DNA from 4 places in the Corticicoccus populi genome. Region 3 is predicted to be linked to each of the others. Evidence: riboswitches for the same ligand, from Rfam matches in the RefSeq annotation. Region 3 holds a riboswitch; each other region holds the start of a gene.
What was found. A riboswitch is a leader RNA that binds a small molecule or an ion and turns the genes downstream of it on or off. The one in region 3 is predicted to bind S-adenosylmethionine.
Positions count from the first base shown of each region.

Region 1: it holds a riboswitch for S-adenosylmethionine, as region 3 does, so the genes downstream of both, ACFSX4_RS09745 (5-methyltetrahydropteroyltriglutamate--homocysteine S-methyltransferase) here and metK (methionine adenosyltransferase) in region 3, are expected to answer to the same signal.
Region 2: it holds a riboswitch for S-adenosylmethionine, as region 3 does, so the genes downstream of both, ACFSX4_RS10475 (O-acetylhomoserine aminocarboxypropyltransferase/cysteine synthase family protein) here and metK (methionine adenosyltransferase) in region 3, are expected to answer to the same signal.
Region 4: it holds a riboswitch for S-adenosylmethionine, as region 3 does, so the genes downstream of both, ACFSX4_RS08950 (glutathione ABC transporter substrate-binding protein) here and metK (methionine adenosyltransferase) in region 3, are expected to answer to the same signal.

Region 1 covers NZ_JBHUOQ010000004.1:19,625-27,594, forward strand. Annotated here, with positions in the region: gene ACFSX4_RS09725 (Cof-type HAD-IIB family hydrolase) at 1-256, opposite strand, end outside; gene ACFSX4_RS09730 (hypothetical protein) at 290-697, opposite strand; gene ACFSX4_RS09735 (zinc-binding dehydrogenase) at 807-1,802, opposite strand; gene ACFSX4_RS09740 (5-methyltetrahydropteroyltriglutamate--homocysteine S-methyltransferase) at 1,930-3,036, opposite strand; gene ACFSX4_RS09745 (5-methyltetrahydropteroyltriglutamate--homocysteine S-methyltransferase) at 3,067-4,164, opposite strand; SAM riboswitch class I at 4,236-4,339, opposite strand; gene ACFSX4_RS09750 (phosphoribulokinase) at 4,473-5,117, opposite strand; gene ACFSX4_RS09755 (AEC family transporter) at 5,162-6,094, opposite strand; gene ACFSX4_RS09760 (MFS transporter) at 6,306-7,490, shown strand; gene ACFSX4_RS09765 (metallophosphoesterase) at 7,526-7,970, opposite strand, start outside.
Region 2 covers NZ_JBHUOQ010000004.1:144,042-152,011, forward strand. Annotated here, with positions in the region: gene ACFSX4_RS10455 (N-acetylglucosaminidase) at 2-814, opposite strand; gene ACFSX4_RS10460 (NADPH-dependent FMN reductase) at 867-1,394, opposite strand; gene ACFSX4_RS10465 (hypothetical protein) at 1,545-1,727, opposite strand; gene ACFSX4_RS10470 (Na+/H+ antiporter family protein) at 1,893-3,203, opposite strand; SAM riboswitch class I at 3,411-3,505, shown strand; gene ACFSX4_RS10475 (O-acetylhomoserine aminocarboxypropyltransferase/cysteine synthase family protein) at 3,575-4,852, shown strand; gene ACFSX4_RS10480 (homoserine O-succinyltransferase) at 4,852-5,772, shown strand; gene ACFSX4_RS10485 (chorismate mutase) at 5,813-6,103, opposite strand; gene aroF (3-deoxy-7-phosphoheptulonate synthase) at 6,123-7,160, opposite strand; gene ACFSX4_RS10495 (prephenate dehydrogenase) at 7,578-7,970, shown strand, end outside.
Region 3 covers NZ_JBHUOQ010000001.1:92,152-100,121, reverse strand. Annotated here, with positions in the region: gene ACFSX4_RS00645 (hypothetical protein) at 1-38, shown strand, start outside; gene ACFSX4_RS00640 (FAD/NAD(P)-binding protein) at 302-1,720, opposite strand; gene ACFSX4_RS00635 (nuclease-related domain-containing protein) at 1,816-2,730, opposite strand; gene ACFSX4_RS00630 (hypothetical protein) at 2,928-3,095, shown strand; gene metK (methionine adenosyltransferase) at 3,187-4,368, opposite strand; SAM riboswitch class I at 4,458-4,568, opposite strand; gene ACFSX4_RS00620 (hypothetical protein) at 4,773-5,339, opposite strand; gene ACFSX4_RS00615 (hypothetical protein) at 5,336-5,503, opposite strand; gene ACFSX4_RS00610 (TetR/AcrR family transcriptional regulator) at 5,728-6,348, shown strand; gene ACFSX4_RS00605 (ABC transporter ATP-binding protein) at 6,382-7,263, shown strand; gene ACFSX4_RS00600 (ABC transporter permease) at 7,290-7,970, shown strand, end outside.
Region 4 covers NZ_JBHUOQ010000003.1:128,418-136,387, forward strand. Annotated here, with positions in the region: gene ACFSX4_RS08930 (chromate transporter) at 1-55, opposite strand, end outside; gene ACFSX4_RS08935 (chromate transporter) at 69-602, opposite strand; gene ACFSX4_RS08940 (ornithine cyclodeaminase family protein) at 714-1,646, opposite strand; gene ACFSX4_RS08945 (DUF3427 domain-containing protein) at 1,809-4,697, shown strand; SAM riboswitch class I at 4,838-4,934, shown strand; gene ACFSX4_RS08950 (glutathione ABC transporter substrate-binding protein) at 5,011-6,675, shown strand; gene ACFSX4_RS08955 (thioredoxin domain-containing protein) at 6,754-7,272, shown strand; gene ACFSX4_RS08960 (oligopeptide ABC transporter substrate-binding protein) at 7,324-7,970, opposite strand, start outside.

The DNA.
Region 1 (7,970 bases), on a different contig from region 3:
TGCTGTTTAAAGGGTTCTCATAAACAACTTCCCCTTCCAAAACCACATACTGCCCGTTTAAACTGATGTAAGTATCAATTCCAAGCTCTTTCCTTAAATCTTCGTACATGAAAGGCGCACGTCCTGTTGCAATCGCAACAATATGGCCGTCATCTTTTAACTGCTTGACTGATTTCTTTGTTGATTCCGGTATCTTTTTCTCTCCATTGTATAATGTACCGTCGATATCAAAAAAGATAATATTCTGTTCCTTCATTCTTTACACCTCTATAATGATTTAATTTGCATACTAAAAAACATCAATACGTGAAACACCTACGTAAACAATCACAACCGCAATAATCCATATCACAGATAATACCAGGTGTGATTTATCATGAAATGCTGTGTATAACTTAAAATCAATGACACTGCTCAGTAGAAACTGCCATGCCAGCACAGTCGCAAGCACCCATATTGATAATGATTCCTGCCCTGTAAACAACAATACTAAAGCTACAGCATATGTGAGCGTCATCATAATCAGGAAAACACGCTCCAGCATTTTGATATTAAGACGTTCGATTTTCAAAAAATCATCTTCCTCAGTATAACGCCTGTCATCAAAAGCAAAGTACCTTTTCCGTTTCGAAATAAAATGCGTATAGCCGCTTTTTATCAACAGTCCGCCAAATAAAATAAATAATAATATGTGCACTTTTTCAAACCTCTCAGCATTAAAATAATCATCAGTTTCATGTGAAACCTGACTTTTTACGTCTCTATTATACATTTAATATATGCTGAATGATATGAATCCGGATATTCTAAGCATCCAGTGAAAATACAATTTTGCCCATCATGCCACCCTTTTCAATTTCATCAAATGCTTTTTTAAAGTCAGATAGTTTATACACCGAATCAATAATCGGCTTAATGTTATTTTTCGCGGCAAATTCAGAAGCCTCTTTCAGTTCTTCAGTACTTGCCATAGTTGTGCCAAGTAAATTGAACTGACCATAGAAAAAGCTGCGCAGGTTAAAGTCTATCGTATCCCCTGTTGAAGATCCGAATGCTGTCAAAGTACCGCCTGTTTTAAGTACACCCAGCGCCTTGTTAAATGTTGCAGCTCCGACACTTTCAATAATTAAATCAATTTGTTCATCTTTCAGGCTTTCTTTCCAGTCTTCGTCATTGCCGACTGCAAAGTCTGCACCGAGACTCAGGGCCTTCTGCCGTTTATCTTCTGAACGAGACGAAATAATCACTCTCGCTCCGGCACTTTTTGCCATCTGAATCAAAAATATTCCCGTACCGCCTGTCGCTCCCGGAATAAATACAGTCTCTCCGGACTTAAGATTACCGCGTGTAAACAGTGCACGGTATGCAGTCATTGCCGCTAATGCAAACGTCCCTGCTTCCTCCCATGATAAATGTGATGGTTTCGGCAGTACATTCTCAGCCGGCACTGTCACATATTCACCGAAAGTTCCATGGTACGGGAATCCCATAATTTCAAAACCAGCCGGCGGTGCCGCACTGTTCTTCTCCCAGCCAAGTGCAGGATTAATAATCACTTCTTCACCCGGCTGTACACCTGTTACATTTTCCCCGACATCATCAATAATTCCTGCACCGTCAGAACCCAGTATAAAGTAAGGATCTTTCTCATCATGCCTGTTAGGCACAAGTAAATCTCTATGATTTAATCCGGCTGTTTTTAATTTCACGCGTATTTCACCTTTACTGACCTCAGGCTTTTCCACTGAACCGTACTGCACACCTGCCAAACCTTTTTCACCTTCATGAAACACTGCCTTCATAATGATATATCTCCTTTAAACTCAAGTATTTTTGTATAACTCGAACGTATATCTATTCCTCTAATCATAGAATTTAAAACCTTATCCTAAAAAAACCAGCCCGGTCACTGCCGGCCTGGTTCGTTCATTATAAAAGTTCATTTGAAAGTTCGATAATATATTTTAATTTATTCCACTGATCCGCTTCTGTCAGCTCGTTACCGTGATGCGTTGAGGAAAAACCACACTGCGGACTGAAACAGATCTGTTCTTTCGGAAGAATTTCCAATGCCTCTTTCAGACGTGCTTTAATCTCTTCTTTATCTTCAAGTTCACCATGCTTTGATGTAAATACACCAAGGACGACTTTCGGCGCATGACCTTCTGTCGGTATTTCTCTTAATGGTTCAAAGTCGCCTGAACGGTCATCATCATACTCAAGGAAAAATCCGTCCACTTTTTCTTTCGCAAACAATACCGGGGCAATGTGTGCATAACTGCCTTCATATCTCCATCTGGAACGGTAATTCCCGCGGCATAAGTGTGTTGTGACCACCATATCATCCGGCTTATCTTCAAGCGCGCCGTTAACCACTTTTAATGCGAGCTCAATCAATGCCTGTCTGTCGAGGTCAGTATCTAAAAATGAAATATCCTCACTGTTTAATGATGCGATATATACATCATCAAGCTGCAGGTAGCGGCAGCCGGCATCATAAAATGCCTGAACCGCATCTTTATAAGTCTGAATAACATCTTCTGCATACTCAAATATATCAGGGTAAATTTCTTTATTTCTAATACCGGACATAAAGAACTGGTTCGGACTTGGAATCGTCTGTTTCGCAACCGCACGGTCGCCGACAATATCCCTGAAAAGAATGAAATCTTTTACATGCGGATGATCCGGGTTAAATTTAAGTTTCCCCGTATTCTTTACATGGTAAGCTTCCGTCTTCATTCCTTTAAAGGAATAGCCTTCCTCAGGAATATAGCCTTCCGCACCACCGATGTGCTCCATGAAATCAATGTGCCAGAAACGGCGTCTGAACTCACCGTCTGTCACTGCCCGGAGACCGATTTCAATCTGTTTGTCTACAACCTTTTGAATCTCTTTCGTCTCAATATCGTATAATTCTTCGTCTGAGAGATTCCCTTCGGCATTATCTTTACGCGCCTGATGGATACGTTCCGGACGCAGTAAACTGCCGACATGATCCGCTTTAAATGGTCCTGTAAATACTGTATTCGTCAAAATAGTCCCTCTTTCAATCTATGTTTATTTTTATAAAAGCGTTTCTGATAACTCAACGATGTATCTTAATTTATTCCACTGTGCTTCTTCAGTTAAAATATTCCCGTGGTGAGTAGATGCGAACCCGCACTGCGGACTTAAAGAAATCTGCTCTTTCGGAATAAATTCCGCTGCTTCTTCAATACGCGCTTTAATTTCTTCTTTGTCTTCCAGTTCACCATGCTTTGATGTGAACAGTCCGAGCACGACCTGTGGGCCGCCGTCAGGAATTTCTTTCAGCGGTTTAAAATCACCTGAACGATCATCATCATACTCGAGGAAGAAGCCGTCCACTTTCTCTTTCGCAAACAATACCGGGGCAATTTTCGCATAACTGCCTTCAAATGCCCATTTTGAACGATAGTTCCCGCGGCATAAATGCGTCGTAATCACTAAATCATCCGGCTTTACTTCAAGCACACCGTTAATGACGCGCAGTGCCAGTTCAATTAACTCATCAACACTGTAATCTGTGTCGTTAAACGGAATTTCATCCGCATTCAACCCTGCGATATATACATCGTCAAACTGTAAATACCTGCAGCCGGCATCATAAAATGCAGTAACTGCATCCTGATATGCTTTAACAATGTCGTCGGCATAATCCTCAACATCCGGATAAATATCATAGTTTCTGATCCCAGCGTTAAACAGCTGGTTCGGACTCGGAATCGTCTGTTTCGCAACAGCCCGTCCACCGACAATTTCATTAAAAAGTTTAAAGTCACGGACGTGTGGGTGATTTTTATCAAAACCGATTTTCCCTATATTTCTGACGTTGTATCGCTCTGTTTCTTCACCGACGAATAAATAACCCTGATCCGGCACATATCCTTCAATACCTGTAATGTGCTCTAAAAAGTCAGTATGCCAGAAGCGGCGTCTGAATTCACCGTCAGTCACTGCTTTTAAGCCGACTTCAATCTGCTTATCAACAATCTTCTTAATCTCTTCCGTCTCAATTTCATATAATTCATCCGCCGAAATTTTTCCTTCCGACTTATCCTTACGTGCCTGATGAATCCGTTCCGGCCGTAAAAGACTGCCGACATGATCCGCCTTAAATGGTCCATTCACTCCTGCTGCCATTGAAACCCCACCTTTTTGATTTAATAAATAAACCCCTCCTATCTCAAAGATAGAAAGGGCTTATTTCAACCGTCTCATCTTTAAGCTCATATAAGCTCCATGGAATTAGCACAGTACCTAATGGTCCGCTGCTGAGGTATCGACAGGCCAGTCCCTCCACCTCTCTGGATAAGAATCAGATTTATTTGATTAGTGAGAATGTTAAACTATATCTAATTTTCTGTCAATAAGTAAAGTATCAAAATGCTTCAGCCGGTCCTCTTGTTTATACTCTGAATGATCTATCCGGATGAATCAATGGCGGCATATTAGAAACATGTCCGTTCAATTTTGAATTGGTCGTTGGAATGATTGACTAGTATATCAAAATGCACGCTTTCAGGGTGCATGAATAATTCATATTGTATTCTTCTCTCTTCGTGGGACTGATATAATGCCTCTGTTTTACGGCCGCGGTCGTTAATATCTCTGTCGAGCCTTCTGTTCAATTCCGTCTCTCCATCAGTATAAATATAAACCGAGCAGTCAAAAAGTGCCGGATCAAGAAAAGCAATTGACATTCCTTCCACAACAGTGACGCTGTATCCCGCAGACATTACTTCTTCAGGCATCCACTCTTTATGAATAGTCAGTACATCACGACCGCCTTTAATACTTTTCAAATCACGTTCCAGTCCAGATAATTCATGGGCGGAAGGCATACATGCCGTCGGTTTAAAACGATGGATTTGACCATTATATTCATATACCGCTTCCAGATGTTTTCTATACGTGCCGTGAATAATATACGGGTCTGTATTCAAATAATTGTATGTCCCCGGTTCCAAAGCACTGCATAATCTTTCAGCAAACATTGTCTTACCTGCTGCACCGTGCCCGGATATACCGATAATCAGATGCTTTTCCTTTGAAACTTCTATGAATCGAATCATATTTTCTACCAATTTTTTCATTAATATTTCCTCCTGTTCAGCTGAATATCTCGTTGTTATCATAGTTAAAATAAATTCATCGCCAGATAAATCACAACTGTCACTGTAATACTGCTGAGAAGTGTTGAATACAGTACAGTCTGTGCATGAAGTTCCGGCTCTACATCATATTCCAGGGCAAGGGTCGCAGTATTTCTAGATGTTGGGAATGCACTTGCGATTAACAGAGACTGTGCAATCACACCATCTATTCCTAAGAGATAGATTAATCCCAGTGCCACCGCCGGGCTCAAAATGAGTCTGCCGACTAATGCCCATCCGATGACTTTGTGGAATGTTTTCACTTCAATACTTTCAAGCTGCATTCCGAGCAGTATTAATGCCAGTGCTGCAAAGCCGCCGGCAAGCTGTTCAATCGGCACCAGTGCGAAGTTTGGAATAGGTATATCCACTATTTTGAAGAGAGCCGCAATCCATAATGCATGAATAATCGGCAGTTTCAAAAGATCTCTTAAGATATCAATGATAGATTTGGATACAGAAATCAAATTGTAGAGACCGTATGTATAAGTTAGTAGATTCTGAATCACCAGCACAATAATTTGGACCGATACACCAAGCGGGTGTGCACTGAAAACAAGCTGACTGACCGGCAGCCCGTAATTGCCGGAGTTCATTAAAGAAATACTGTTTTTCAACACTGTCTGTTCATCTCTTTTTAAATTTAGTATTTTGGAAAACACATTGCCGGTAATAATCAGTATTGACACAAACAGCGCCATATATATGACGAGTTCAGTCAGAAGTGACAAATTTATCTCGGCCGAATATATATTAATGAACACTGCCGCAGGCATGAAGCAGTATGTTACAAGATTCGCAATCGGCTGAAGTCTGAAATGAAATTTCTTCTGAAGCAGTGTACCAATTCCGATCAGAATGAGAATCGGTACAATAATATCAACAAAAAGCAGGCTGATATAATTCAATATACTCATCTCTTTTCTATATTATAAGTACTTCTTATTTTATCATGAGATAGTAATAAGAAAAACTACACTTATATAAATTCACTTCTTTTTATATGACTCTTGAAAATAATGAAAACATTTTCTATAAAAAACTTCCTGAATCCCCCTAGACACCACACTATAAATGTAATAATATATCACTCATGTTTTAAGACAGATATATAAAGGAGGATTTATCATGGTTAATGTTTCACGCAGAGTTGTTCTTGCCGTTTTTATGATTGGTACATTCGCAATCGGGATGACCGAATATGTAGTTACCGGACTGTTGACCCAGTTTGCACAGGATTTAGATGTACAGGTTGCAACGACAGGGTTACTGCTGAGTGTATATGCCATCAGTGTGACGGTATTCGGTCCGGCAGTCCGGCTGCTGACACTGCGTTTCTCACCTAAACTGCTGTTACTCATATTGACCGCTGTCTTTATCGGCAGTAATGTTGTCGCTGCTCTTGCTCCGAATTTCGAGACACTGCTCTTGTCCCGGCTGCTGTCTGCAACGATGCATGCACCGTTTTTCGGTCTGACTATGAGCCTGGCCATGGCAATCTCTCCACCGCATAAAAAAACAAGCAGTATCGCAGCCATTAACGGCGGTCTGACGATTGCGATTATGCTTGGTGTTCCGTTCGGTTCATTTATCGGTGCAACACTCGACTGGCGTATTGTCTTCTGGATGATTGCTGCACTTGGTGTAATTACTTTAATCGGACTGTTCTTTGTTACACCGAACTATCGTCCAAAAGAGATTCCTAAAGTCAGAAATGAATTATCGGTATTTAAAAACAAGAATGTGTTAATGGTTATTTTCATCATCGTCTTCGGTTTTTCCGGTGTCTTTACCGCCTACACATTCATGGAGCCGATGCTCCGTGATATTACAGGCTTTGGTGCTCTTGGTATCACCATCAGCATGTTCTTATTCGGTGTCGGTGCTGTAAGCGGAAACTTTCTGTCCGGTGCCGTACAGCCGAACATGTTAACAAGACGTCTGATTATGACCATGGCTGCACTTGGTGTGATACTGCTCTTATTCACGGTGATGCTTGGTACACCTGTATTTGCGTACCTCGCAAGCTTTTTATTCGGTGCAGGCACTTTCGGTACTACTCCGTTACTGAATGCAAAAATCATTTTTGCCGCTGTCGAGGCGCCTGCACTTGCGGGTACACTCGCTGCGTCAGTATTCAACCTTGCCAACTCAATCGGTGCCACACTCGGCAGTGTACTCCTCGGGTCCGGCCTCGGTTACACAGGTATTACACTCGTTGCTGCCGGAATGATTTTATTCGGCGGGCTGTCCATGGTAATCGGCAGCAGATTTGAGGATAAAAGCTTATTCGAATCACCGCAGCAATCCTAAAAAGAATCCGTCACTTAATTGTGACGGATCTTTTTTTATTCTTCATCTTTTGAAATACCGAACTGGTCGACAAGCTCGACTTCTCTCTCTTCACCTTCTAACAGTTCACCTTCCACCTGATACATGCTGACTGTCATTTCGCCGCCCTCTACTTCATATACGGCAAAATTTTGAGTGTCTGAATCGCGGTTGTTAGAATGAGATTCCTCAAAATCATCTGTTTCCTGCGGCTGGCCGCCGAAGCCGAAAAGGCCGTTATAATAATCAATATCTCCCTGTGTCATCCACTCAAGCTCCGGTCTGACCTTATGCACGTGATCCACACCTTTAGAGTAGATATCATCATATTCCTTTGTACCCCCGGTATTTGGCAGCACGTAAACTGTGCCGTCAGGGTTCTTCATGTATTCGACACCGTTGTCCCCTTCAAATGTTTCCACATCTTCCACTACAGCATTCGAGAAGTTCTCCTCCGTCGAT
Region 2 (7,970 bases), on a different contig from region 3:
TTTATTCACCAGAGTCTGCACCCTGGTAATATACCCTTTCAATCTCGGGTGTTTCAAGATTGGCATCATGATAGTATCTCTCCATTATTCCGGCGATACTTTCAGACCATGCGATATCTGTTGCATACTGATGAACACCGGGATTATTGGGATTCCAGCGAATCTCATACAGCGTTCTTTGACTGTTATTCACATAAGACTCACTGATAAATTCCGCACCACCGGAAATTGCAGATTCAGGTGAATCCCAATTCTGTTCTACAGCGTGGCTGCTGCCCGCTTCAACAGCCTGTGAGTCAAACGCACCGATACCGAAGAAATTATAATACGTTTCGCCGGACCCATCAGGGGAAATACCTTCTGCGAGCTCTGACGAACCATTCCCCGTCTCCACCTGTGCATGGCTGATTAAATAAATCAAATTGATGTCATACCTCTCCTGTGCGTCGAGGAACGCCGCACCCTGCCCTTCAAGAATACCTCTTCCTTGAAGCAGCTGATTAACTTCATCTTCTGTCAGATTTACTTTTTCATTCAAATGCAGAAACTCAAAAATATGACGTTCATCAATACTCATCGCCTGACGAATGTCGGATTCTGATGCACGGTTTAAATATCCGTCCTGAAACCTCAAATCTGTTGTCCCATTGGTTAACTGACGCTCAAGCGCCTCCTGAAACGTATAATCATATCTATTTTCAACATTTCCCACATCTTCCACCGCCACTTCAGAAAATATAAATGTGATTACAAATACAATCATAATCAGACATACTGCAATCAACAGCCAGTTATCTTTTACTCTGTTATCCATAAATTTATTAGCCCTTTACTTTTTCTCAAAAAAAATAAGCATCAAATGATGCTTACTTCACTTTATACACTAATTCAGTTAAAGAGTCTATCATAACACTGATTCTCTGCTTAACTCCCTGATTATATAAATAAGGGTGTCCCGACTCATCTTTTTCAAAATCTGCATCTGCTGCACTGATTTGAGTCGGTATCGTCAGTCCGTGAAGCCCCCTCATAACAAGTCTTAACTGTGTTAAAGGATCTGTATTTCTCATTCCGCCGCTCACACAGAAGAGACCGACAGGCTTCATCTCAAATTCGTCCGTGGATAAATGATCCAAAACATTTTTCAGGGCTCCTGAAAAGGAAGTATGGTAATTCGGGGTCCCAATAATGAAAGCATCCGCTTCTTCCGCCAGACGTTTTAGTTTCTCAACATCTTCTGTCTTTCCACTGCCTAGAATAGGGATATCCCATTCAGACAATTTTACAATATCAACCTTGTGCTCCGGCTGTTCAATCTGGGATTTAATCTCTTCTGCAATCACTTCAGTTTTTGATACCGGAAAGGGACTACCCTCAATAATCAAAAGATTCATTTAAAAATACTCCTTTTACTTATTTACAATGTTCCATAATATTATCACTTATACGATATTTATGCATAGGGCTAAAGTCGGAATTTAACTTAATCCCTCACTGTCTTTAAAAATATGTAAATAAAAAAAGACTGAGTTTCCAGTCTAATCTTAGTTCAGTAACTTATCATTCAATTCTTTTAACTGGTAAATAATTTGTGGTTCTAATTCATCAATACTCACTTCTTGCTCAATAATTTTTTGAGCCATCTGCTCGTCTATATCAACTGCACGGCTGATTTGGTATGCAGTTAAACGTTCAGTGAGAAGCGTAAGGTTCAATTCTGTATCCATATAGCTTCACCTTCTTTAAGTTGATTGAGCATCTTTAAGTATATCACAGTAGTGTAAAATAGCAAGCTCATACAAAAGAGAATTTCTAATAATTACCATTACACGAATAGCCAAATTAGTATTCACAATAAAAATGCCGTGGCGATTCATCTTTCCTCTTGTAATCTATAAAATCATCGCAGCAATAAACCCTGTAATAACCACCGGAATATTTAAAAAGATAAATGTCGGTACGCATGTATCCCAAATATGATCGTGCTGGTTATCTACATTCAGTCCTGCAGTCGGCCCGAGTGTCGAGTCAGACGCCGGGGAGCCAGCATCTCCGAGTGCACCTGCCGTTCCAATCAAAGCAATCACTGCAGGAAGTGACAGTCCAAGTTCAATACCAAGCGGGATAAAAATTGCTCCGATAATCGGTATTGTAGCGAATGAAGACCCGATTCCGAGAGTGACCAGCAGACCAACTACCAACATTGACATCGCTATTAGTGCTTTATTGTCCCCTAAAAAACCGGCTACGTTCGTTACCAGCGGTTCAACATGGCCGGATTCTGTAATAACGCCTGCAAAACCATTCGCCGCAAGCATTACCATACCAATATATGCCATGAGCTGAATACCTTTGATCAATTCATCATCAAGTTTTGACCACTTAAACTGAAATGAAAAGAAAAAGACTAATATCCCTGCGATTGCACCAAAAATCATTGATTCAGTAAGAAGCTGAACAGTAAATGTTGCAATGATGGCAATAACAGCTATCATCGCTATTTTAATATTCACCTCTTTTGGCTTTGCAAGAGTAATTCGTTTCGTCCTGTACTGTCTCGGTTTACTGTAAAAAATAACTGCAAGAATCAATCCAACTATAAATCCGAGGGATGGGATCCACATATTAGCTGTCACATCGGCCAGTGCAATAGACACTCCCGCATTTTCAAAACTCGTGACTATCGTATTTTGAAATATCTGCCCATACCCGTACGGCAGAATGACATATGTAAATGTCAGACCGAAAGTCAGAATAACTGCAATGAGACGGCGGTCCATCTGCAGTTCGTTAAACAAACTTAACAGCGGCGGTATTAAAATAGGAATAAATGCAATATGTACCGGAATTAAATTCTGACTCAGCATCGAAATAATAAGCAGTGCCGCAATGACACTTATTTTAGCTGTAATTCTTGCACTCTTGGTGCTGTCTTTTTTGAATACTTTCAATATTTTATCGACGACAAAGTCTGTAATGCCACTGTAGGCAATCAGTGCCGCAAAACCTCCCAGCAAGGCATAGCTTAATGCAATTTCCGCACCGCCGACAATGTTTGACGTAAACACAGTAATTGTATCGAGAAAACCCATACCGGCAATCAAACCACCTGTCAGTGCACCTGCAAATAATGCCAGTACGACATTTAAACGGCATAAGCTTAATACAATCATCACAATTACAGCCACTAACACTGCATTCATAATCAACACCTCTTCATCTTATATACTGATAGCAATCGTAATCAGTAGATGCGTCATTGTCAATACTTCTTTAAACATTAATCTGTACATTAGACTGTAACGCCTTAAATACCTCCCGCGTTATTATTGAAAGAATAAAAAACTAAATTTTTAAATTTATTTGACAAAAACAAACGGACTGTGTAACATAATCTACAATTCAATATACACTTATCCAGAGTGGCTGAGGGACTGGCCCCGTGACGCCCGGCAACCTTTTAAGTAAGGTGCTAATTCCAGCAGGTTATCCTGATAGATGAGCGAACAATAGCCTGCCTGTTTCCACAGGGAGGCTGTTTTATTATATAAATAAAAAATAAGGAGGAATGTTCATGACTGAGAACTACAGATTTGAAACGAAGCAGCTTCATGCCGGACAGGAGGTTGACCCGGCAACGAACTCACGTGCACTACCGATTTACCAGACGACTTCCTATAATTTTGACAGCACTGAGCATGCAGCCAACCTGTTTGCTCTGAAGGAAGCGGGCAACATCTACACACGTATCACCAATCCAACGACTGCAGCCCTCGAAACACGCGTTGCAGAACTTGAAGGCGGTACAGCAGGTCTCGGTGTCGCATCCGGCATGGCTGCAATTACTTATGCAATACAGGCAGTCGCAAACAGCGGAGACCATATCATCGCGACTACGAGCCTTTACGGGGGGACACATACTTTGTTCACTCATACTTTAAGTAAATTCGGGATTGATGTTTCACTTGTCAGCACTAAAAACCCGGACGATGTAAAGAATGCAGTCCAGAGCAATACAAAAGCGATATTTGTTGAGACTATCGGCAACCCGGAAGGTAATGTCGAGGATCTTGAGACTCTGGCAGAGATTGCAGGTACAAACGAAGTTCCGCTGATTGTAGACAATACATTCGCAACACCTTATTTATGCCGTCCGATTGAGCACGGTGCCAATGTTGTTGTTCATTCTGCTACGAAGTTTCTCGGCGGACATGGAACATCCATCGGCGGTGTGATTGTAGACGGGGGTAACTTTAATTGGAAAAACGGAAAGTTCCCGGGCTTCAGCGAGCCGGATCATTCCTACCACGGTCTTGTTTTCGCAGACACTTTCCATCCTGCAGAATTCGCCTTTAAAATCAGAACGACATTACTGCGTGACACTGGAGCCGCACTGTCTCCATTCAATGCCTTTCTCCTTACACAGGGAATTGAAACATTGTCATTACGCATGGAGCGCCATGTTGAAAATGCGGTGAAGGCAGCTGAATTCCTCAAAGGCCACGAAAAAGTCGAATGGGTGGATTATGCCGGTCTCACTTCAAGCCCTTATCATGAACTCAAAGAAAAATATCTGCCTGAAGGTGCCGGATCCATTTTCACTTTCGGCGTCAAAGGCGGCTATGACGCGGGCATCCGCTTCATTGAGTCCATGGAACTGTTCTCGCTCCTTGCGAATGTCGGTGATGCGAAATCACTTGTAGTCCATCCCGCTTCTACAACACATTCGCAGATGACCGAAGAAGAACAGGCAGCAGGCGGTATTAAACCTGAAATGATTCGTGTTTCTATCGGTCTCGAACATATTGACGATATTATTGAAGATCTCAGTAAAGGATTGGATGCGATCTAATGCCTATTAAAATAATTGAAGGACTGCCGGTTAAAAAGAACCTGCAGAAAGAAAATGTTTATACAATTGAAGCATCACGTGCCATTACACAGGATATCCGGCCGATTAGAATATTAATCTTGAACTTAATGCCGAAAAAAGAGGAAACAGAACTTCATTTACTGCGGCTGCTGGGTAATACACCGCTTCAGATTGATGTGGAGTTTATGTATACAAAAACACACAGAAGCAGAAACACACCCACCAGTCATCTTCAAAAATACTATAATACTATTGATGAAATTTCCGATCAGTATTTTGACGGGATGATTGTCACCGGTGCGCCTGTGGAACACCTGGAATTCAATGATGTGGATTATATTAAAGAACTTGAAGAAATTTTTGCATGGTCTGAGAACCACGTCTTCAGACGATTCTTTATATGCTGGGGGGCACAGGCTGCCCTGCACTATTATCACGGGATGAAAAAAGAGCCGCTTGAGCAGAAGCTTTTCGGCATCTTCAACTACCGTAATGAAGCACCTGAACATCCATTTTTAAGAGGATTTGATGATGTCTACCACGTTCCTCAGTCCAGGAACAGCAAAATGGATATGAGTGACATCAAATTCAATGAAGATTTAACAGTACTTACTTCACATCCAGAACACGGTCCTGATATTTTGACAACGGGGGACGACAGAGACTTATTCATATTCGGTCATTTGGAATATGAACGGGACACGCTTAAAAGTGAATATGTCCGTGATGTGAAACGCGGTCTTGATATTCAGGTGCCTTATAATTATTTCCCGGGTAATGACCCTGGTTACGCACCGACATTTTCCTGGAAAAGCCACGGTCACCTGCTGTTTAACAACTGGCTGAATGAAGCTTATCAGAATACCTACTATGACTTAACAGATCTCGAGAACAGATAAATAAAGCCCTCTGCATATGCAGAGGGCTTTATTTTATATATTAATCTTTGGAAAGTCTTTCTTCATTGATTAGTTCCTGCTGCCTATGACGGGAGAGTCCCATGAGATGATTGAAGAACTGTTCACCGTACTCTTTAAGTTTACTATCCGAAATACGTGCAACATTTTTTTCAATCACTTCTTTTTCACGCATTTCATCAAACACCGGAATATTATTTGCTATTTTATAGTTTGCCACTTCTACTGATATGTTCATTCTTTCTTCAAATAATTTCACAAGCTCTTCATCGATACGGTCGATTTCCTTCCGGAGTGATTTATGAGTATTCAAATGGGATTCCCCCTTTCTTCTAGTGTTGGATAATAGGTGCCTGCTCTATTGTTTTATTTTCCATTTCAACAAGCAGGTTGATATGCTGCATCAAATCTTTAAATTCTGCCGGCGTTAAGCACTGCTGGCCGTCACTCCATGCATTTTCAGGGTCCTGATGCACTTCGATCTGCAGACCGTTTGCACCTGCTGTAACTGCTGATTTAGCCATAGACGGAATTAAGTATCTGACACCTGCCGCATGACTTGGATCCACAACAATTGGAAGATGTGACTCTTTTTGAATCACCGGAACAGCCTGAATATCCAATGTATTTCTTGTAGCTGTTTCAAATGTACGGATACCGCGCTCACAGAAGATTACATTGTTGTTTCCGCCTGCCATAATGTATTCAGCTGACATTAACCACTCCTGAATCGTTGAAGACATACCACGCTTTAATAGTACCGGCTTGTTTGTCTGTCCAAGTACCTTTAATAAGTCGAAGTTCTGCATATTACGTGCACCAACCTGAATCACATCAACCATTTCAACGAAATCATCAATATGTTCTGTTCCCATTAATTCAGAAACAACCGGAAGGCCAGTCTCCTGTTTTGCAACATTTAAAATTCTAAGTCCTTCTTTACCAAGACCCTGGAAGCTGTATGGTGACGTACGCGGCTTGTAAGCACCGCCACGCAGTGTATTTGCTCCTGCTTCTTTCAGTTGTTTCGCAAGTGCAACTGTATCATCTTCATTTTCAACAGAGCACGGCCCCGCACATACCATGAAGTTCGATCCGCCAACCTTTACTCCGCCAACATCAATCACACTGTCATCTTCATGGAATCTTCTGTTTGCTTTCTTATACGGCGCCTGAATTCTGTACACCCCATCTACTATTCTGTATTTTTTAAAGTCATTATCAGCCACTTTTGAAGTATCTCCAATTAAACCAATAATCGTCCGGCGTTCACCGTCTGAACGGTGTACCTTAAATCCTGCTGCTTCAATATTCTCTACCAGTGTCTGTACCTCAGATTCTTTTGCATCGTGTGTTACGTGAATAATCATACTCAAAGACCTCCCAATAATATTATAAAAAATAAACTGCCACTTATGTTATAAATAAGTGGCAGCAGATAAAATTCTATATAGAGAACCGATCCTCCAGCCACTTATCTATTAAATGGCTAGACATTACAAAATGCTTTAGCCATCATTGATACAAACTTTCGTTTAACGTTTGTACGCAATGATGTGTACAAACGGCATCAAAAATAGCTAAAGTAAAATCGATTATTAATTTGTTGTTTTGTAAGTCCCAACATAAGAATCGCTCCAATTTGTAATGTATGTTGTTTGCAATTATATGCTGTGAAAATTCTTTTGTCAATATATAAAATGAAATAATTTTCAGATTTTTTTGATTCTTGCTGTTTCATTCATTTATCTATATACTCTCACATATAAATTATTCGGAGGGATCACATGAAAATTGTCATTGTGGGGCTTGGAAATATCGGAGGTTCTTTCGCCTTAGCGATTAAAGAATCGGGCCTTAACCACGAAGTATACGCTATAGATAAAGATATAGAGACTCTGCGTACGGCAGAAGAACAGAATTTGATCATCCAGGGGTTTGAATCACCTTCTGAAATCATTCCAAAAGCAGACTTCATTATTTTCTCAGTGTATCCATTAATTCTTGAAGATGTTGTCCGTTCATATATTCCATATTTAAGCGACGGCACTATTATTACAGATGTAACGGGGGTAAAGCGCAATATCATCGGCAGTATTGAACCGTTACTTCCGGAAAATGTAGACTTTATTTTCAGTCATCCAATGGCCGGCCGCGAGAATAGCGGACTTGCTTTCGCC
Region 3 (7,970 bases):
CTATTGGATGGTTCTTCTTTTATCACCAAATTAAATAGTAGAACCTTATTTTAGATTACTCTTACCACTATATTCCAAAAGTATTCGTCATTCATCCTTTATTCTAACAGTAAAACACAAATCATAACCCCATTCAAAGCGAAGAATGGGGTTATGATTTTTATATAGAATGTATCCAAAAACCTAAATAACTAATAAACAAAGATTTCTTTGTACTTGTAAGTGAAACATGCAGCATGCGCGAACATGCCCCTAATATAGACACATTCCAAAAGACGGTGACGTTTAGAAAACAGCTATCCTATTCGTCAAAGCCTTCTTCCCTTTTATAAAAATCTTCTACAAGCATTTTCGAATAATCATTTAAAATATTAACTGACGCCGACAGATAATCAACATTTACACTCAGTGCCCCAAGTGCGTAAAAACGATTCATTGTGCCGTATCTCGGACTGATGACGCGACGTGTCTGATCAACAATAATACCTCCGAAATCAGCACTTTCAACTATATAATTTTCGAGCATATTTTTAAGCAGCGGACTGTCATCTTCCTCTACCTTCCAAAGTGGTCCAGTCGCATTGATTAACACATCTGTTTCTACCTTTTGACCACCTGCCGACACAGTAAACCCGCCGTCATAATCAACATCTTCCATATCATTAAACATTTTTAACATACCGTCTTCAATCCATGAAATGATTTCCTCTGCGGAACTGTCCGGCATCGGCGAATGATTTTCATCAATCAGCGGATGATATTTCTCCATAAACACCTTTTTATCAGATCGTGATAAATAATGGAATCCTTCTGTCATCACCGGATTCGCTTCAATAATTAAGTACTGGAGCTTCCCGACTTCATCTGCATGTTCCAGATCAAAACTCAAATCCTGATGCGCATCTCCCGTCTGTCTGTCGAAGAGTGAAGTGTTAATCTGATGCTCGGATAATTCCTTTTTAAATAAATCAATCATATGTTGAAGCGGTACAAGTCCGCGGTGTAATTCTTTTTTTATATTTTCTGCTGTAAAATACTTGAGCTGGATCTGACATTCCATCCCTCTCACTGAAGGCAGTTCACCGCTTCTTGAGAAAACATACAGCTCTGACGCACCTTCTTCATGAATTAAATGCCTGATACAGTCAATGGCGGTCAAACCGGTACCGACAATACCGATTTTCCCTTTTAACTGATGCAGTTTTTCATTAACGGGGTACGGATTATGAATATACCGCTTCTTCCCCTTCAACTGATACGGGTCATTGTAATCCATCTGTCCCACTGCCAAAAACACTGCATCATAGTATCTTTCTTCAGTCTCTGTCTGGACGAGATACCCATCCTTTTCAATTAAAACATTCGTAACATAGGCGTATACCGGCTGCACATTTTCATGTTTTAACAAATCATTCAGAAAATCTTCTACATATTCACCGAATAAAGCCCTCGGCGGATGTTGAACCGGCCGGCAGCCTTTTTCTGTCATCCACTTTTTAAAATCTTCATCATCATCACTTAATGACATGCCATCAAATGGCACATTGATGAGCAGATGTTCACTGTCTTCTCTAAAAGGCTGTCCGTGTCCCATACTTTCCCTGCTGTCATAAATATCTATTTTATATCGTCTGCCCGGCGTATGGTTCACAAGTCTGTTTAATATAGATACACCTGAAATTCCGCCGCCGACTACAGCAATCCGTTTTGTTCTATCCATCGTTTCCTCCTGTTGTCATGTCAATTTATCATTCATAAATAAAAGCCCTATAATTAGATTATAGGACTTTTATCAGTATATACAAAAATAATTCATCACGGGTTCAGGCTGAGAATCGCATCTGCGATTTCATCCAGATCTTTAACCGTATATTGGAAACGGCCGTGGAATACATATTTCATGAAGAATGCATCCAGCTCTTCAGTGCCGACCAGCACTTTAACACCCTGGTCATCCGAATAATTTGATATAGAGTAGTTGCCGTTATCCTTCGGATTAAAATAGATAATCGGTACAATTTCATACTGCAGTTTTAAAATATTACGCAGTTTTTCTGAAGATACTTTTGTTTCTTCAATCACTTCATTATAATGATTCACAGCTACTTTATCATCTGTGTCTTTATCAAAAATAAGTGTCTGCTCCTGCTTTTTATCTAAGTTCAACAAGTCAAAGAATGATTCTATATAAGGAAGCTCTTCAAAGTTCGTTTCATTAACACCATGAAGAATATGGCCTCTCCAATACTTGGAATCCAGTAAATAAATGCCTGTTCTTGTTAACACAAGATGGTCAATTTTACGTGTATTCGTGTAGTTGCGGCTCGGTATATATACATTTGAAAGAATATGCATATCAGACTCACGGATTTTCTCATCACGTACCAGTCTGTCTTTCAGCTGAATCAGTGCGAGATCCGTTAAATATTCACCTTTATCGACAGTGAACTGCTGAAGGCTGGATAATTTGTTATCGAGCAGCGTAGTATCGTTATAATATTTTTCATTCAGCGTGGAAATTTCTTTTTTATAACCAAGACGCTCTTCTTCATGCTGTGACTCGTAATTTTCAACCAGTTCCTTCTTTTCTTTATCATATGATTCCTGAAGTGTGTTCACTTCTTTACGGTGTTTGAAGAAATAGACTAAGAACCAAATCAAAATAATTAAAAGTACAGCAGCAACAATGATAAATATCGGCTCTGTAAAAATATCTGTATTCATATTCATATTTATTCTCCTTTTCCTCGAATTGCTTAATTTATTATATCAAAAGAACGGATTTGAAACGATTAAAAACAAGTCTCCATCTTAAGTTTATGTTTTATCTTTAACTAAATGGGTATAATTACTCAATCATTTTTAAAATGAGGATCAATACATTCCATTCAATAATATCCTTTTAAAGGATACAAGGAGGCTTTACTGTGAAACTTAAAAAATATTTACTTACAGGCGGATTACTCTCCGTTCTTGTTCTCGGTGCATGCGGCAATGACGATTCAGATGACATGGATGACAGTGATATGGACGACAATGACATGGAAGATCATGAGAATCACGATGATATGGATGATAATGAAGACGAAGATTAACCTGTTGAACTGAAAAAACCGGAGTTCTGCAGTCCCCTGAAGTGAGATTTATTTCTCGTTTCAGGGGGCTGCAAAAAGCATCCGGGTTTTTTTATTTGGAAAGTGAACCGATAAGTGCATCCACCTGATCCACCGCTTCCCATGGAAGATTCAAATCTTCACGTCCAAAATGGCCGTAGCTTGCGGTGTTTTTATAAATCGGTCTTCTTAAATCAAGCATCTCAATGATTCCGTCCGGTGATAAGTTGAACAGCTCACGGATGGCCTCAACGATTTGAGCTTCACTATATTTTGAAGTCCCGAAAGTATCTACTGAAATCGATACAGGCTGTGACACGCCGATGGCATATGCCAGCTGGATTTCACATTTTGATGCGATTTTACTTGCCACAATATTTTTAGCGATATAGCGTGCTGCATATGCTGCAGAACGGTCGACCTTTGTCGGATCCTTACCACTGAATGCACCGCCGCCGTGACGCGCATAACCACCGTAAGTATCTACGATAATTTTACGGCCTGTCAGCCCTGCATCACCCTGTGGTCCGCCGATAACAAAGCGCCCTGTCGGGTTGATGAAGTATTTTGTATCTTCATCAAGCAGTTCCTCAGGGACAACATAACGAATCACATACTCAAGAAGATCATCATAAATCTGTTCCGGTGAAATATCTTCATGATGCTGTGTAGAAATGACAATCGTATCAATTCGTTTCACAACATTATTTTCATCATATTCAACCGTCACCTGTGTTTTACCATCCGGGCGCAGGTAATCAAGCAGCCCTGTTTTTCTTGCTTCCGTTAAACGCTTTGATAATTTATGGGATAAAGAGATTGGAAGCGGCATTAATTCCTCTGTTTCATCACAAGCGAAGCCGAACATTAAGCCCTGGTCGCCGGCACCTGTAGACACATCTTCCGTACTTCTCGTTTCAATCGCATTGTTCACACCTTGTGCAATATCCTGTGACTGTTCATCGATACCTGTTAATACAGACATTGTTTTATAGTCATAACCGTACTTTGCATCAACATAGCCAATATCTTCAACTGTCTTTCTTACGATTTTAGGAATATCCACATACGTTTTTGTACTAATCTCACCCACGATTAATGCGAGACCCGTATTCACTACCGTTTCACAGGCAACTCTTGCATGTGCATCTCCTTCAATAATTTCATCTAAAATTGCATCAGATATTTGATCGGCAATCTTATCTGGATGTCCCTCCGTCACTGACTCGGAAGTAAATAAATTGCGCTCTGCCATAAATAAGCTCCTTTAAAAGTATATTAGCTATCTCCTAACGACAAAAATAAAACCTTTTCTCATCAAAAAGAGAAAAGGCTCCGCTCTTCCCCTTATCGCTCAGAATACTCTGCATCCTTTAGCACCTTTCTTCACAAAAACTAATAAAGAGGTTGCTGGGCTTCATAGGGTATGTTCCCTCCACCGACTCTTGATAAGAGATAACTTATTTAATAATATACTAGATTCACAAAACCAAATCAAGACCAAGCATGTGGTTTTCATGATTCATATTATTTAATCCTAGCAGTTTACTAGATTTTATTTGTATAGTCGCTGTTCTTAAAGTAAAAGTCATTAATTTTCGAGAAAGCTATTTGAATCACTGAATTCTCTGTCGTCCTTTGTTGTTATGACAGGATACCTTAATTTAAATTTCTATCTAGCCTTTTATACCTAAGAAACAGATGATTATTCTTATCAGAAGCTTTATCCAGGATTTTATAATGATTCTCCCCGTAGAAACGATGTAATTCTTCCACATCATCATGTTCAAGTATTACTACTCTTAAAGCTATCGTCTCGAAAATTTGATTACATAAATTCTCTGCTTCATTTAATAAGAGCATCCCTTTGATGTTAACACTTGCATTGGTATTCTTACCGAGTTGAGCAATTAATATTCCTGACAACCCATCACTTTGTTTTGAACCGGTAAGTTTTTTCCTCTCATTTGCAGAGACTTCACTATTAAAAGAAATTGTTTTGTGGGATAACGTAAAATATCCTAATATCTCATTCAACTTCTCCTCGTCTCTCACTAAAAAAGTTCTGGACTGACTCGCAACACAACTGCTATAAGCTTTTTCCAATAAAAAATACTCAACATCTTCATTAAAATCACATTTAAAATTTTCAACTAAAGTGTGAAACTCTTCTTTAGTCAGACCATCCTGTATTAATGCTTCGAGAGATTCTATAATCAGATTCACTTATTATGCTTACCCCTTCTGATTGAATCAATTAACGTTTTTCGTTGTTTTGAAGTTGCCATTTTTACAGATGATTTTTTCACAGCGTACGCTTCACTTTCTGCAATTTGCCTAGCTTCATATTCATTGATCGTAATCTTTCTGGTGATTGTAGATGTAGCCATTGGCGGCATCTCCTTTCCATTTAAATAGTAAATTTATTATATAACATTTTACATTCTAAATAAAGGACGCAGATTGAAGCCATCCTAATAAATGAGACATTCGTATAATAAATTTTTCATATAATCAAGTATTTCCAGCAGTTTTAGAAAATCACTTGACCACACCGGTCACTAGAACTATAATGAAGTTGACCATAGTGGTCAAAGAAGTGAGGATGATTGAAATGTATAAAAATTTTAATAAAGTAGATGATAATAAAAAAACTGAAATTATTAATGTGTCACTAAAAGAATTCAGTGAAAATGGTTATGAATCTGCATCAACCAACGTTATTACAAAAGCAGCCAATATTTCAAAAGGCTCATTGTTCAATTATTTCGGCAGTAAAAAAGGATTGTACATTTTCCTGCTTGATTACAGTATCGAAGTTGTTGAGCAGTTTTACAATCAAATTGACAAGTCAGAGCCTGATTTGTTTAAACGTCTTGAAAATATCGGTGTAGAGAAATTAAAAACTCAAAAACAGTTTCCCTATGCCTTTGATTTTCTGACCAATTCTATAAGTGAAGAATCAGCCGAGGTCAAAAATATAATTAATGACAAAATCAATGATACTTATATCCGCGGTTTAAACAGCCTGTACGATGATATTGATTATTCATTGTTTAAAAAAGAGATTGATGTTCAAAAAGCAATCGAAATTTTAACATGGACGATGTTCGGTTTTGCTGATAAATATATGCCGCAGATAGAATCTTTTGAATCTGTTACTGATTTCGGAGGTGCCCTTTTAAACGATTGGCAGGAATACGCAGAAATATTAAAGTACAGTTTTTATAAATAAAACACTCATATTATTTGAAAGGAAGTCATTATGATGAACGAAATGGTTAAAATTGAAGGCTTACAAAAAAAGTTCGGTAAATTCCAGGCGTTAAGTGATGTCACCTTTTCAGTTTATCCCGGTGAGGTGGTCGGTTTTATCGGTCCCAACGGTTCCGGAAAATCAACAACAATCAGAATTTTACTCGGTATTATAAAAAAGAACGGCGGAGACGCACAAATATTCGGTAAAGATGTGTGGAAAGACAGCCTTGAAATTCATAAGCGGATTTCCTATGTTCCGGGGGATGTTGCCTTATGGGGTAATTTATCCGGCGGTGAGATTATTGACTTATTCATTAAACTTCACGGCAGCGGCAGTAAAGAAAAGCGCGACCGTCTGATTGAACGCTTTGAACTCGATCCAAGAAAAAAAGCAAAAGGCTATTCGAAAGGAAACCGCCAAAAAGTCGGGCTGATTGCATCTCTCTCTGTGAATTCTGATTTATATATTTTCGATGAGCCGACATCAGGACTTGACCCGCTCATGGAATCGATATTTCAAGAGGAAGTGGAACGGTTAAAATCAGAAGGAAAGTCCATTATTCTCTCATCCCACATATTAAGCGAAGTCGAGCGTCTGGCAGACAGAGTTGTCATTATCAGGCAGGGTGAAATCGTTGAATCAGGAACACTTGATGAATTAAGACATCTAAGCCGCTCCACTATTACGATTCAAACAGAGAATGATGTATCAAAATTAAAAGATGTTAAAGGGGTATTTGATTTTCATTTAAAAGATAACCATGCGGTATTTTCTGCAGAACCTGAACATTTAAATCATATTCTGTCTGAAGTGAGTAAACTGGGTGTTACTACTTTTGAATCTGCACCGCCGACACTTGAAGACTTGTTCATGCGTCATTATAAAGGATAGTTTCATCTGGAAAGGATGCGAGTATTTTGAAAGAAAACTTTGCACGCTCAGGCACACTGTTTCTCCAGTATTTAAAGCGTGACTGGAAAAAGATAATATTCTGGATTACCGGACTGGGACTGTTTTCTGCTGTCTTTGTTCCTGCTTTTGAAGAGATAGCAAAAGGACAAGGGCTGACTGGGATGTATGAGACGATGCAGAACCCCGCAATGACCGCTATGGTCGGACCGACACCCGTGGATTCTGCTGCTGAATATACAGTCGGTGCAATGTACACTCATGAAATGCTTCTCTTCTGCGGTGTTGTGGCAATGATTATCTCTGCCCTTCATGTGGTCAGTCATACACGAAAAGAAGAAGATCTCGGTTTAACTGAACTCGTCCGTTCATTTCAAGTCGGACGTCAGGCGAATTCACTTGCAGTGTTACTGGAAGTAACATTAATCAATATCATACTTGCTGCAGTCATTTCTGTGATAATGATGAGTTTTAATGCAGACGGTTTTTCAGTATCAGGGACAGTCATTTTCGGTACATCCATCGGTGCTGCCGGACTGATTGGTGCCGTGATTGCTTTAGCTGCGAGTCAGCTTATGCCGTCGTCATCAGGTGCTTCAGGCTTAACACTTGGTATCATCGGACTGATGTATATCATACGCGCCGGGACTGATACAGTGAATACGGACTTATCCATGCTCAACCCGATG
Region 4 (7,970 bases), on a different contig from region 3:
CGAAAGAAACAAGTCCAATGATGAAAAAGGTGATGAATAAATTAATATAGACCATTTGATTTACCTCCTTATCTAAAGAGTGATCGAGCCAGGCCGATGAATGCACCGGTTAACAACACGTAAATCGGGTGCACAAAAAACAGCAGTATAATGCCGCATATTAAAATGGCGATAAAGTAGATATCAATTCGTGAATGTTTGAATAAAATGAATGCAGCATAAAGAATCATTGCAACGATTGAAATCGTCACAGCATGAATGGCAGATGAGACGACTGGATTATCACTTGAAACACTGTAAAAATAACCAAGTACTAAAACAATAGTAAATGTAGGAATATTGATGCCTGAGACCGCAGCCAGTGCACCGACTATGCCGTTCACTCTCTGTCCGACAAAAAGTGCCGTATTAATAGCAATAGCGCCGGGTATTGACTGTGACAAAGACAGGATATCTTTAATTTCGTCTTCGCTGATCAATTGATGTTTTTTAACAATTTCCTCATGTATTTTTGGAATCATGACGTATCCGCCGCCAAAAGTAGAAGGGGAGACTTTAAAAAAAATCCAGAATATAAGCAGACTGTTTTTAATGTTTTTCATATAAACCACCCACCTTATTAATACTTATTATATCAGTATTCAGTGTTAAATTTGTCGATTTAGTGAACAAAATTAAAAAACGGCATATCGATAGATATACCGTAGTATCAATTATTTATATACACCGTTCGCAACAGCGAGGTCAAAATAGCCTGCGCCGACACATTTATAAAGTGTAATTTCTTTATCTGATTCTCTTAGGAATTCTCCGTCATAAAAATCTGACAGCTGTCCTTTAATATCACTCCACTGAATGACATCATTTTCAACCGCATCAATCAGTTCGCCGGCTTCTTCTTTAATACTCGACAAATCATCAACATAAATCTGATCTGCACTCTTAATTGTTGTATGATCCATTTCTTTCATAGACGGTTTAAATGAACCGACACCGTTAATGTGGGTGCCTGCTGTCAAGTGTTCCCCGTTAAATACAGGTGATACAGACTGTGTGGCACAATTGATAATATCGGAACCAGTGGTTAACTGATCTACTGAAGCTGCAACAGTTATTTCTATCTCTATGCCGAATTCTTCTAAGTCCTTTTTAAATTTTTCTGCTTTTTCAGCAGTTCTGTTAAATAAAATAATTTCTTTGATGTCACGGACTTCAATAACGCCGAGGACCTGCTCAAAAGCCATGTTTCCGGTACCGATGACGCCGAGAGTTTTTGAATCCTGTCTTGCGAGCTTATCAGTGGCTATCGCAGTCATTGCCCCGGTACGGAGCCGGGTTAAATATGAAGCTTCCATTGTTACTTTGTGTTTACCATCTGATAAGTCCGTAAGCAATATACTGCCCTGAGTTGTAGGAAGGTCTTTATTATTCGGGAAAATACTGACGGTTTTAATAATACTCACTTTTTGAGATAAGCTGATGCACGGCATATAGAGCATTGAGCTGTCATCTCCTGCGGGCAACACAGTTCGGATAGATTCAACAATCTGATCATTTCGATAGTCGTTCAGAATTGATTTAATATCTTTAATCGCGTGATGAATCTTGTATCTCTCTTCAATTTCTTTATCTGTAAGAGTAATCATAAACGTGTCCTTTCTTTAAAAGCGCTTTAATTTTATCATAGGGTTAATAGTGAAAAGTGTCAATTAACTGGAAACTAGTCTTTGAAGTGATGCGAGTTAATCGGTATAATTCAAACCAATACTAGTTTAGAAGTTTTGTGTTCTAAGTTGAGGAGGAAAAGTGTGGAGAATGTCAGAGATAATTTATTAAATGCATATGAACGAGGGTTTATTGATAGAAATACGAATAAGACTTCGCATTATCCGCCTGAGTTAATCATTAATAACCCAGAAGAGAATGTTCTATCACCAATGTTAGACGCGTTAGAATCATGTGAATCCTTCATGATTTCGGTTGCGTTTATTACAGAAGGCGGATTAGCATCACTTAAAACATCCTTATATGAACTTAATAAACGAGGTGTACGGGGACAGATTATCACCTCTACATATTTGAATTTTAATAAGCCAAAAGTGTTTAAAGAATTATTAAAAATTCCAAACATAGATGTAAAAATCACTGATAAAAATGGGTTTCATGGAAAAGGATATATCTTTGATAACAGTAAATATTCAACAATGTTTATCGGTAGCTCAAATTTAACCGATACGGCATTAAAGAAAAATTATGAATATAATTTAAAGCTCACTTCACTAGATAATGGGGAGGTAATTAGAAATTTCAAAGGCCAGTTTAATGAGCTTTGGGACGAGGCAGTTGTTTTAACTGAGGATTGGATTAGGAATTATGAAAGTATTTATAATGAATTAAATCATGATGACAAAGTACTTCAATTGCTTGAAGCAAGGAGTCCATATCGTTATGATGATTCAAATGTTAAGGAAGTTAAACCGAATTTGATGCAGGTGGAGGCTCTTGAGTCTTTGAAACACTTAAGGGCAACAGGGGCAGACAAGGGTTTAATTATCTCTGCAACTGGTACAGGAAAAACATTTTTATCTGCATTCGATGTGAAACAGTTTAAACCGCAGAGAGTGCTTTTTATTGCACATAGAGAACAGATTTTAGCTAAATCAATGGAAGATTACCGTGGGTTGTTAGGTGGTCCGATTGAAGATTACGGTATTTATAGTGGTTCCAGAAAAAACAGAGAGGCAAAATATTTATTTGCAACGATTCAGACTTTATCTAAAGAAGCACATTTAAAGGCATTTGATGCTAAACATTTTGACTATATTATTATTGATGAAGCACATAGAAGTGGGGCAAATTCTTACTTTTCAATTTTAAATTATTTTGAGCCAGAATTTTTGCTGGGTATGACAGCCACACCAGAACGTACGGATGATGCAGATATATTTGGATTATTTGATTACAACATTGCTTATGAAATTAGACTTCAAAAAGCATTAGAAGCAGAAATATTATCTCCGTTTCATTATTTTGGAGTGACTGATTATGAATATAATGGTGAGGTAATTAGTGACGATAGCCCATTTGAGTCACTGGTACTTGATGAACGGATAGAACACATTTCAGAAAAACTAGGATACTACTCTCATGCAGGTGATAAGGTGAGAGGACTTATGTTTGTTTCAAATAGAAAAGAAGCAAGCGTAATAGAAAATTCATTGAATAAACTTGGATATAAAACCAAATCTTTAACAGGAATGCATTCGCAGGAAGAACGCCAAAATGCGGTTAAAGATCTAGAAGGGAATCGATTGGATTACCTGATAACAGTCGATATATTTAATGAAGGTGTCGATATTCCTTCAGTCAATCAAGTGGTGATGTTACGTCAAACAGAGTCCAGTATTATATTCGTTCAACAACTGGGCCGAGGATTACGTAAGCATGAGGGTAAAGAGTTTTTGACGGTTATTGATTTTATTGGTAATTATAAGAACAATTATTTGATTCCAGTGGCTCTGACGGGAGATAAATCTTTTAACAAAGATAAGATGAGGAAAGATATGATTGGTCGTAATATGATCAGTGGTGTATCAACAATCAACTTTGAAAAAGTGGCAAAAGAGAAAATATACAAAGCGATATCAGTAGCGAAAGTGGACTCTATAGCTAACTTGAAAAAGATATATTATTACGTTAAAAATAAGCTTGGTCACATTCCTTCATTAGTAGACTTAAGTCAAGATGCTGATGCAATCAATCCTTTAGTGATACTAAATAAATTTAACCACTATGTAGAATTTCTAGAAAAAATTAAAGAACCGACTGAAATTTTAACGACTACACAACATAAAATTTTAACTTTTCTTTCTAAAGAGATTGTTGATGGAAAAAGGATAACAGAAGTAAAGCTCATTCAAAATTTACTGAAAGAACCTGTGAATAAAGGTGATTTTCAACGTAGAATGCGTGAAGATGGTTATCATATGAACGACCAAACTTTAAATTCTATACTTAGAATGCTGACACTTGATTTTTATACTGAACAAAATCAGAAGAAATATGGTATTCCACTCATTAATATTGAAAATAATATAATATCACTCTCAGACGAATTTCGGGATTCACTAGAAGGTGTTAAGTATGCCTCACAAGTACAAGATATTTTAGAGGTGGCTGAAATCAATTCTTATGAATATGACCAAAAGTACCCGTTAACTTTAAATGAAAAATATGGACGAAAAGATGTATGTCGTCTATTGAATTGGGATAATGATGAAACAAGTACGATGTATGGTTATAAGCAAAAGCATGGCACACTGCCTATTTTCATTACATATCATAAAAGTGATGAAATAGAGGCCTCGATTAGCTATGAAGATAAATTTTTGGATACACACATACTCCAATGGTTTACGAGAAGTAATCGAACAAAGGAATCCCCAGAAATAAAGAATATATTAATGGCACATAAAGAACATGATCTACCAATATATATTTTTGTAAAAAGAGATGATGATGAGGGTAAAGGATTTTATTATTTAGGTAATGCAAAAATAGATGAAGAATCAGTTGAACAAACTAAGATGAATGGAACCGAGAAAAAACATAATGTAGTGAAAATGAATCTAATGATGACTCATCCATTGGAGCAAAACTTATATCGTTTTTTTGAGGAAGGACATGTTGAGGTTTGAAAATGAATAAGTATGCTTTTCATGGAATAACATTTTTATGGAGGGCTGTTGCGTAAGTATTTAAATACGATAAAGTGTAAAATTCTCATTGACTTACAATGAGTCAGGTCTTATCATATAACTCATAAACTTAATATTGCATCTTATCCAGAGAGGTGGAGGGACTGGCCCTTTGAAGCCTCGGCAGCAGACGTTTGTACTGTGCCAATTCCAGAGCGTTTTGCTTAAAGATAAGAGGGGTTATAGATTGGTCTCTTCTTAAAATTTAAGAAGGGGCTTTTATTATGCAATAAATTAAATGGAGGTTTGAATGATGAAAAGGAAATGGTTTGTAAGTTACATAATGCTCCTTGTTGTCTTCGTATTGTCAGCGTGTACCAGCGATTCCAATGTTGATGAAGTGACAGAAGAGGACGGGGATGCAGGGAATGATTTAGTGATTGCAGTGTCTTCGGATATTGTTTCTCTTGATCCCCACGGCAGTAATGATTCAGTGTCTGCACAGGTGAGGGAAAATATATATGAAAAACTGGTTGCCCAGGATATTGACGGGGAACTTGTACCGGGGCTTGCTGAAGAATGGACGCAGGTAGAGGACACGGTATGGAATTTCAAACTTCGTGAAGGTACAACATTCCACAATGGTTCTGCATTTACAGGTGAGGATGTAAAGGCAACGCTTGAAAGGGTAACAGATCCTGCGGTTGCTTCCCAGTCTGCATTTTTGTTTGAAATGATTGAGGATATTGAAGTTTTGGATAATGAAGTGAACATCACGACAGAATATCCATTCGCGCCGCTTCCAAACCACCTGTCCCACAACACAGGTGCGATTATCAGCAAGGAAATCATTGATGAAGATTACCAGTATGCTTTAGATGAAGCGGGTGTGGATTTAACTGCGGATGAATATTATGAACTGCGTGAATCCGGCGGTGAAGAGTATGAAGAGGTGTCGGAGCAGATTTCAGAATATACCGGTACGGTACTTGGTGACAATGCCGACGGTACGAATCATCTTGTACTCGAATCCCGTACGAGCGGTGATGAAGTGGTTGGGTCAAAGTTTGAAGACTTCCAAGGCGGGGACAGAGAATTTGATACAGTGACATTCAGAGTGATTCCTGAATCCGGCTCAAGAATCGCAGAACTTCAGGCCGGTGGTGCACAGGTCGTGAAGGATGTGGATTCGAGCACAGCGGTAACGATTGAAGGCACTGAGGGTGCTGAACTGCTTGAGACAGAGTCTACACGTATTGAATATTTAGGCTTTAATACTGAAAAAACACCGTTTGATGATGTGAAAGTGCGTCAGGCTGTTGCTCATGCGATTGATAAAGAAGCAATTGTCAGCGGTGTGTATGATGATATGGGTAAAGTTGCTGAAAACTCAGTGCCTGAAGTGATCTGGGGATATGATGAAAGTGTGGCGGGTCTGGAATATGATGTAGACCGTGCCCGTGAACTTTTAAGTGAGACAGATGTTGCTGACGGGTTCTCTACAACATTATGGGTTAATGAAGACCAGCAGAGAATTGATATGGCTGTCTATATTCAGGAAAGTCTGCAGCAAATCGGCATTAATGTTTCAATTGAGCAATTTGAATACGGCGCATTTTTAGAAACACTCGGTAACGGAAATCATGACATGTTCCTGCTCGGCTGGACAACGGTGACGGGGGATGCAGATAATTCACTTTATGCATTATTCCATACAGATTATATGGGTGCAGGAGGGAACCGCTCATTCTACTCTAATCCTGAAGTCGATGCACTGCTTGATGCCGGACGTGAATCAACAGATGATAATGAACGTCTTGATGCATACAGCGAAGTAGAGCAGTTATTAATTGACGAAGCACCGACAGTTCCGGTGATTAATACGAATTTTGCAGCGGGTGTGGATACAACGCAGGTTGAAGGAATTGAACTTGATGCGATCGGCAGTATCCGTTTTGACAATGTAGTGTTCAAATAATAATTGATAAGCAGTTGGCATGAGACTGAACCGAAGTTAAGATATAATGAAGTTAGTAATGAAATGGGAGATGATAATATGACAGAAGAAGTTAAGCACTTGGTTTTGGGTTCGTCTGAAGCAGAAGTGGAGATTGAATCGTATATTAATTTAGGCTGCCCATACTGTACTGCATATATTAATGCAGTCGATGATTTATTTCAGAGATATATTGACGACGGGAAAGTCAGACATGTGATTAAGCATTTCGACAAGACACGTTCCGGCTTGTTAAAAGGAACTGTCGCAAATGCATACCTTGATGTGGGTGAGCCGGAAGCAGCTTATGAGAACATTAAAACACTCTTAAACACCCGGGAAGACTGGACGCAGAGTTTTCATCACACGCTTGAAAAAGCAGCAGGGGAACTCGGCCTTCATGAACAGCATGAAGCAGGTGCCCGCTCTGTTGAGATTTTAAATGAGACAAAAGAACGGGATATTAAAGTCGTTCCTACAGTATTTGTGAACGGCAGAAGAGTTGATTTTGATGGTAATTATGAAGAAGATGCGCTTGTCAGAAGTTTTAAGGAAATTATTGATGCAGCATTGATATAAACAGTTACAGGCCCGGATGCTTTAATTAAAAGCATCCGGGCCTGTTTTTTATTACTCTTCAGGTTCCGGCGTTTCTTCGAACCCTACGCGGTAGATTTCAAAATCTTCTTCATAAAATTCATTGTCTGACCAGTTCATCACGTTTGTGCTGACTGGTTTTAAAACAGTGCTGTACATTAAAGGTACAATCGGAATATCTTCAACCATCAGCTCCTGCCACTCTTTATAGGTGTCAATTCTGTGCTGTGTGTCAAGAGATGCTGCTGAGTTGCCTTCTTCCAAAAGACGGGTGTTTTCTTCGGACTCATAACGTGAGAAATTATGGTAAGCATCCACACCGTAAGTATCGGATGGATCTACATTTTGACCAACACCGAATCCTGCACTGAATATATCCACTTCAGGTTCATCATACTGTACCATCGAATAGAAAGATGTCGGTTCATGGAGTCTTCCGTGAAGAAGCTGCACATTTAAGCCGATGTTTCTCCACTCCTGAATATAATAATTATTGAGCGGTTCTGCTGTGTCGCCGCCGGACATCGCTGCATAGTTAATTTCAAGCGGTTCACCATCAGGTGTTTCGCGGAAGCCGTCACCGTCAACATCTTCATAGCCGGCCTCATCTAAAATTCGGTTCGCTTCATCAGGATCGTACTCCGGTACATCGAGATCCTCATGATGCCAGCCTTCTCTTG